DNA from 2 places in the Marichromatium sp. AB32 genome. Region 2 is predicted to be linked to the other one. Evidence: predicted binding sites of a transcription regulator. Region 2 holds the regulator's gene; the other holds the start of a gene.
The links. Region 2 encodes sigma-54, which starts transcription at its own class of promoters, with help from an activator protein. Its sites were predicted from a motif close to TGGCANGNTNCNTGCTT; they were not measured.
Positions count from the first base shown of each region.

Region 1: flgB (flagellar basal body rod protein FlgB) is a predicted target of sigma-54. The motif match lies at 2,180-2,196, and genes of this name have one in related genera.

Region 1 is NZ_RHFJ01000001.1:142,260-145,812, reverse strand. It holds gene EBL85_RS00720 (chemotaxis protein CheV) at 111-1,043, shown strand; gene EBL85_RS00715 (protein-glutamate O-methyltransferase CheR) at 1,169-1,981, shown strand; gene flgB (flagellar basal body rod protein FlgB) at 2,233-2,637, shown strand; gene flgC (flagellar basal body rod protein FlgC) at 2,641-3,060, shown strand; gene EBL85_RS00695 (flagellar hook assembly protein FlgD) at 3,071-3,553, shown strand, end outside.
Region 2 is NZ_RHFJ01000016.1:23,481-27,033, forward strand. It holds gene hprK (HPr(Ser) kinase/phosphatase) at 1-339, opposite strand, end outside; gene EBL85_RS07055 (PTS sugar transporter subunit IIA) at 359-817, opposite strand; gene hpf (ribosome hibernation-promoting factor, HPF/YfiA family) at 1,105-1,458, opposite strand; gene EBL85_RS07065 (RNA polymerase factor sigma-54) at 1,494-2,966, opposite strand; gene lptB (LPS export ABC transporter ATP-binding protein) at 3,148-3,553, opposite strand, start outside.

The DNA of each region.
Region 1 (3,553 bases), on a different contig from region 2:
CGAGTGGGAGAGGACGGCTGCGCCGAATTCGTTCATGAAGCCTGTCGGCTTAGGCTATCATGCTCAGGCATGATCACCCGGGCCGGCGGGCCTCGACTTGGAGGTGGTAGATGAGTCAGTTTATTGACGACGTCGATCAACGTACCCGCATGGTGGGGCAGAATCGCATGGAGCTGCTGCTGTTCCACCTCGGCAGCGACCAGACGTTCGGTATCAATGTGTTCAAGGTTCGCGAGGTGATCGCTCGCCCCAAGCTGCAGCAGTTGCCCGGGGCGAGCGCGATCGTGCGCGGCGTGGCGACGATCCGTGACCGCACGGTCTCGATCATCGATCTGGCGCAGGCCATCGGCTTCGTCGACCGGCCGGGGGATGATACCGATGCCAAGGTGATCGTCACCGAGTTCAACCGTTCGGTGCAGGGCTTCTGGGTCTCGGCGGTGGATCGTATCGTCAACGTCAACTGGGAGACGGTGAAGCCGCCGCCACGAGGGACCGAACAGGAAAGCTATCTGGTGGCGGTCACCGAGGTCGAGGGGCGGCTGGTGCAGATCATCGATGTCGAGCGGGTGTTCGCTGCCATCAATCAGCTCAAGGAAGATGTCTCGGAGACCACCCTGGAGCGGGCCGAGCACATCGATCATCACAAGTCGATCCTGGTGGTCGACGACTCGATGGTCGCGCGCAAGCAGATCGAGCGCGCCATTGGCGAGATCGGTTTCCAGGTCGAGACCCGCTCCGATGGTCGCGCCGCGCTCGACTTCCTCGAGGAGCTGGCCGAGACTGGCGCTGTCTCGGACACCATCGAGATGGTGATCTCCGACATCGAGATGCCGCGTATGGACGGCTATACCCTGACCCGCAAGATCCGCGACAATAGCAAGCTCAAGGATCTGCCGGTGGTGCTGCACTCCTCGCTGAGCGGGCAGTTCAACGCCGATATGGTCAAGCGCGCCGGGGCCGATGACTTCCTGCCGAAGTTCGATCCGGACGAGTTGGCCGCGATGGTGATGAAGCATGGTGGCCGACCCGCGGACGACTCCTGAGCGAGATGGCCCTTACAGTCTTCCTGATGCATAGAAAGTGTGAGTATTCCATTGAGTGATTCGATCAGCGTGGTCCTGCGCCAGTGCATGGCGGATGCGAACGGACGTTTGGCCAGAGGTCTGTCGTGATAGATCCGCAAGACTACGCAGAATTCTCGCGCTTTCTCTCCGAGTGCTGCGGCTTGGTGCTGGGTGAGAATCGTCAGTATCTCGTCTCCAGTCGGCTCTCACGCCTGCTCGGTGAGTTCTCCTTCTCCAGTGTCGAGGAGCTGCTGCGCGCGCTGCGCCGCTCTGCGGACCCGACGCTCAAGTCGCGTGTGATCGACGCGATGACCACCAACGAGACCTCATGGTTTCGTGATGTCTATCCGTTCGAGATCCTGCGCCACGTGGTCCTGCCCGAGCTGGCGGAAAAGAAACGCCCGATCCGCATCTGGTCGGCGGCCTGCTCGAGCGGTCAGGAGCCTTACAGCATCGCCATGGTGCTGGCCGAGTGGGAGCAGAGCTTTCCGCCGAAGAACATCCAGACCAGCGTGCTCGGCACCGATCTCTCCGATACCGTGCTCGCCGAGGCGCGTGGTGGTGTCTACGATGGGCTTGGGATCGTGCGCGGCCTGAGCAAGGAACGGCGCGACCGTTTCTTCGAGACCGTGCCCAACGGGCATCGCATCAAGCCCGATATCCAGCGTCGGGTCCGCTTCCAGAAGCTCAACCTGATGGAGTCCTATGCCGCGCTCGGCAAGTTCGAGATCGTCTTCTGTCGCAACGTGCTGATCTATTTCTCGGCCGAGACCAAGCGTCGGGTTTTTGACGGCATTGCCAAACAGATGGAGCCGGGTGGCTATCTCTTCGTCGGAGCCTCCGAATCGGTCGGCTCCTATACCAACGCCTTCGAGATGGTCCGCACGCCAAAGGGCGCCGTGCTCAGGCGTCGTTAGCGCCTCTCTACGACCCCGCTCGCGCTCCTGTCTGTTCGCGGCGGGGTCGTCTCCAGCCTCCAGCCTCCAGCCTCCAGCCTCCAGCCTCCAGCCTCCAGCCTCCAGCCTCCAGCCTCCAGCCTCCAGCCTCCAGCCTCCAGCCTCCAGCCTCCAGCCTCCAGCCTCCAGCCTCCAGCCTCCAGCCTCCAGCCTCCAGGTTGGCCTAATGTTTGCATTGTCTTCGGCAAGTCAATGCCACAGGCGTGTTCCACATGAGTCTTTCACTCGACAAGGCACTGGGGATCCAGCCCGCGGCGGTACGGGTGCGGGCACAGCGTCTGGAGCTGCTGGCCTCGAACCTCGCCAACGCGGACACCCCGAACTACAAGGCACAGGACATCGATTTCAGGTCTGCGCTCGCCACCCAGGTCGAGCGTGACGATCTGTTGCCACTGGAGCAGACCCGGCAGGGCCATCTGCCGCTGCCGCGCGCGGATCTGGACTCGGCGATGGCGCCGCTCTATCGCATCCCGTCGCAGCCGTCGCTTGATGGCAACACCGTCGACCCGCAGTTCGAGCGCGCCGCCTTCGCCGAGAACGCCATGCAGTTCCAGAGCAGCCTCGAGTTCCTCAATCGTCGGGTTTCCGGCATCCGCTCCGCACTACGCAAGGAGTAAGGCATGAGCACCCTATTCAGTGTCTTCAATACCTCGGCCTCGGCGCTGACCGCGCAGTCGGTGCGACTGAATACCGTCGCTTCAAACCTGGCCAACGCCAATACCGCGGCGAGCTCGCCGGAGGAGACCTACAAGTCGAAGCAGGTGCTGTTCCAGACCCTGCTCGATCGCAGCGACCCCACGGGCGCGGCCCGCCCGGTGCGGGTGGCCGATATCGTCGACTCTACCGCCGAGCCGATCCCGACCTTCGAGCCCAACCACCCGCAGGCCAATGAGGAGGGCTATGTGTTCCGCCCGGCGATCAGCGTCGTCGAGGAGATGGCCAACATGATGTCGGCCTCGCGCAGCTACGAGGCCAACGTCGAGGTGATGAACACCTCGCGCCAGCTGTTGCAGCGCACCCTGCGCATCGGTCAGAGCTAGGAGCCTCGCCATGAGTGAAATCAATACCGACGTGCTCACTGGGCTGGGGCTCAGCAGTTACGAGGGCACCAAGAAGGAACCGATCGACAACTCGCTCGGCCAGGAGGACTTCCTCAAGCTGATGACCACCCAGCTGTCCAACCAGGACCCGCTCAACCCGATGGAGAACGGCGAGTTCATCGGCGAGCTGGCGCAGTTCTCCACCGTCACCGGCATCGAGGAGCTGACCGTCGCCTTCGAGTCGTTGGCGCAGTCGTTCAGCCAATGGCAGACCCTGCAGGGCGCGTCCCTGGTCGGTCGCGATGTACTGGTGCCGGTCGAGGACTTCGAGTTCCAGTCGGGGGAGACGGTGGCGGGAGCGATCAGTCTGCCGAGCTCCGGGACTGGCGTTACGGTCGACGTCTACAACGATGCGGGACAGGTGGTGCGCTCGATGGATCTCGGTACCCAGGCATCGGGCTTGCATGACTTCACCTGGGACGGCTTGACGAAC
Region 2 (3,553 bases):
GAGCAGCGGGGTGTCGTGCTCGGCGGCGAAGGCGAAGAAGGCGGGGTGGGGCTCGAGGCCGTCGGCGAACAGGATCGCCGCCGGTTGCTCGGCGAAGAGTTGCTCGAGGGTTTCCTCGAAGGCGGTGCGTCCCAGTGCCTGGAGATAGCGCTGCTCGGCGCGCCCGATCACCTGCAGACAGTTGGGGTGGATGCAGTTGAGCGAGCCGATCAGCGACTCGCGCGAGCGTGCGCGCTCGGGCCGGCGCAGTGGGGAGCCTTGTTCGGGCTCGCCGTTGAGCCAGCGCAGCTGCAGCCGCGGGCCGGTCTGTTCGAGGAGTGACTGGAGGCTGTCGAGCATGGCCCAGGTCGGCGTGGCGCTAGCGCGCCTCGCTCGTCTCGATCAGTTGCAGCACGCTCGCCGCCGAGCCGGCCTCGCGCAGCGCGGCGCGGGTGGCCGGGTCGCTGAACATGCCGGCGAGCCGGGCGAGCAAGCGCAGATGCTCCTCGGTGGCGCTCTCCGGGACCAGCAGGGCGAAGGCGAGATCGACCGGCTCGCCGTCGATCGCGTCATAGTCGACCCCGGTGCTGGTGCTGACGAAGGCTCCGAGCACCTCGTTGATCTCCTTGATGCGGGCGTGCGGCAGCGCCACACCGTGACCGAGTCCGGTGCTGCCGAGTCGCTCGCGCTCGAGCAGACGCTCGAAGACGAGTTCGGTGTTGAGACGGGGGTGGTCGTTGGCCAGCAGCTCGGCGAGCGTCTCGAGCAGCCGCTTCTTGCTGGCGATCTCGGCACCGCAGCTGACTCGGGCCTCGCTGATCAGGTCTGGACTGAACATCGGTCAAGGCTCCTGGTGGTCGCAGGGACAGGGGCGCTGGGCGGTGACGGTGTCCGGTGTCCATACCGGCGGGTGATCGGGGCGCGTGGTCGTGGTCATGGATTCTGGGTGTCCTTCGAGTCGTCGGAGCCCGCAGGTGTCGATATCGGCTCGGATCTCAGGGTCTCAATGCAAAACACCCCGAACGGCGCGATCACGGATCCGTTCGAGGTGTCGGTGCGTCGGTCCGGCGGGTGTCGGGTGTCCCGACGCCCCGCCGACGCATGGGCCATCAGGCCGTTGCCGGGCTATTCGGTATCGGCCTCGGCGTCGGCCTCGGCTTCAGAGTCGGCCGCCTTCGGGCCGGGTGCGCTGCGATAGTCGTTCTTCTTCTCCTTGTGGCGCAGGATCTGGCGATCGAGCTTGTCGGTCAGGCCGTCGATCGCGGCATACATATCTTCATGCACGGAGTCGGCGAAGAGCTTCCCACCATTGATGTGCAGCGTCGCCTCGGCCTTCTGGTCGAGCTTCTCAACGCTGAGAATGACGTGGGCATTGGTGACGTGGTCGAAGTGACGCGCCAGGCGTGCGAATTTGCTGTCGACGTAGTCGCGCAGTGCCTCGGTGATGTCGACGTGATGACCCGTCAGATTGATTTGCATCATTGGACTCCTTACAGGGGTTCCAAACAGCCTGCTCATGCCAGGCGTTTGCGCTCGTTCGAGGCTGGAATACCCATGGCCTCGCGGTACTTGGCGACGGTTCGACGCGCGACCTGGATGCCGCGATCGGCCAGTTCGGCCGCGATCTTGCTGTCGCTCAAGGGTTTTCTGGCGGGTTCGGCGGCGATCAGCTTACGAATGAGCGCGCGGATCGCCGTTGATGAACACTCCCCACCAGAAGTGGTGCTGACGTGGGACGAGAAGAAGTACTTGAACTCCAGGGTGCCCCTCGGCGTATGCATGTATTTCTGCGTGGTGACCCGGGAGACGGTCGACTCGTGCAGCTCGAGCGCCTCGGCGACGTCGCGCAGCACCATCGGCCGCATCGCCTCCTCGCCGTGCTCGAAGAACGCCTGCTGCATCTCCACGATCTTGGCGCCCACCCGCAGCACGGTGTCGTTGCGGCTCGCCAGGCTCTTGATGAACCAGCGCGCCTCCTGCAGGTGGTTGCGCATGGTGACGCTGTCGCTGCTGGTGTCGGCGCGCCGGATCAGCCGGGCGTAGTCTGCGTTCACCCTCAGTTTAGGTGTGGATTCCGGGTTGAGTTCCACCGACCAGCGACCATTCTCTCTGCGCACGAAGATGTCGGGTACAACGTACTCCGGGGGCTCCTGCGCGATCAAGTCGCCGGGGTGCGGGTTGAGCTGGCAGATCAGCGTGAGTGCACCACGAATCTCGGGCTCGGTCTGCTTGAAGCGGCGCATCAGCGCGGCGATGTCCTTGCGCGGCAGGTGCTCGAAGCCGTCGCGACAGATCGCCAGCGCGAGGTCGCGCTGCGGGGTCTCGGCGGGGAGCTGCCGCAGCTGGATCTGCAGGCACTCGGCGAGATCGCGGGCGCCGACCCCCGGGGGATCGAACGACTGCACCCGGTGCACCATGGTGGCGATCTCCTCGAGGCTGATCTGATCGTCGCCGATGGTGCTCAGCAGCTCGTCGAGATCGGCCCGAAGATAGCCGCGCGCGTCGATGGCATCGATCACCGCCTCGGCGATCATCTCGTCGCGCTCGCTCAGCCGGATCAGGTTGAGCTGCCAGAGGAGGTGATCGTGCAGGGTCTGAGGGCGGCTCTGGTGGAGGAAGGGGTCGAAATCGGCGTTCTCGGCGCTGCCCTGGGTGCTCGGCGGTAGATAGCCGTCGTAGACATCGGCCCACTGGGTGTCGACCGGGAGCTCATCGGGGATCTCGTTGGTCTCGCCCTGGAGCTCACGCTCGGCGCTGCCCTGCTCATCGCTGGGCGGGGACTCGTGTGCGCCATTGCCGCTGTCCTCTCCGTTGGCGGCGAAGCGGTCGGCCTCCTCGGCCTCCTCGAGCATCAGGTTGGAGTCCAGCGCCTCCTGGATCTCCTTCTGCAGCTCGAGCGTCGACAGCTGCAGGAGGCGAATCGCCTGCTGCAGCTGGGGCGTCATCGTCAGGTGTTGGCCGAGGCGAAGCTGGATGGTTTGCTTCATGGATCGCCGATGCGTCTTGCGTCTGTCTCTATGCCGGGTCGATGACCGTCCTATGACGATTATAGGTCGGGTGGCAACAAAGGTGCCTGAGTCACGTCAAGCGCGCCCCCTGCCGGGGCGCGATGGTCTTCATCTTACTCCCAATATGTAGCAGCGGGGCGCGGATGCTGCCGCCTACATGCTACATGGCGAAGTCGGCGCCGAGATAGACGTCGCGTACCTGCTGGTTGGCGAGCAGCTCGTCGGGGCGGCCGGCGGCGATCACCTCGCCATTACTGATGATGTAGCCGCGATCGCAGATGTCGAGCGTCTCGCGCACGTTGTGATCGGTGATCAACACGCCGATGCCGCGCTCGCGCAGGTGCGAAACGATCGCCTTGATGTCGCCCACGGCGATCGGGTCGACGCCGGCGAAGGGCTCGTCGAGCAGCATCACCTTGGGGTCGACGGCCAGCGCGCGGGCGATCTCGAGACGACGGCGCTCGCCGCCGGAGAGGCTGAGCGCCAGCGACTCGCCGATATGGGCGATGCCGAGCTCCTCGAGCAGCTGCTCGCAACGCTGCTCGCGCTGCTCGCGGTCGAGGTCG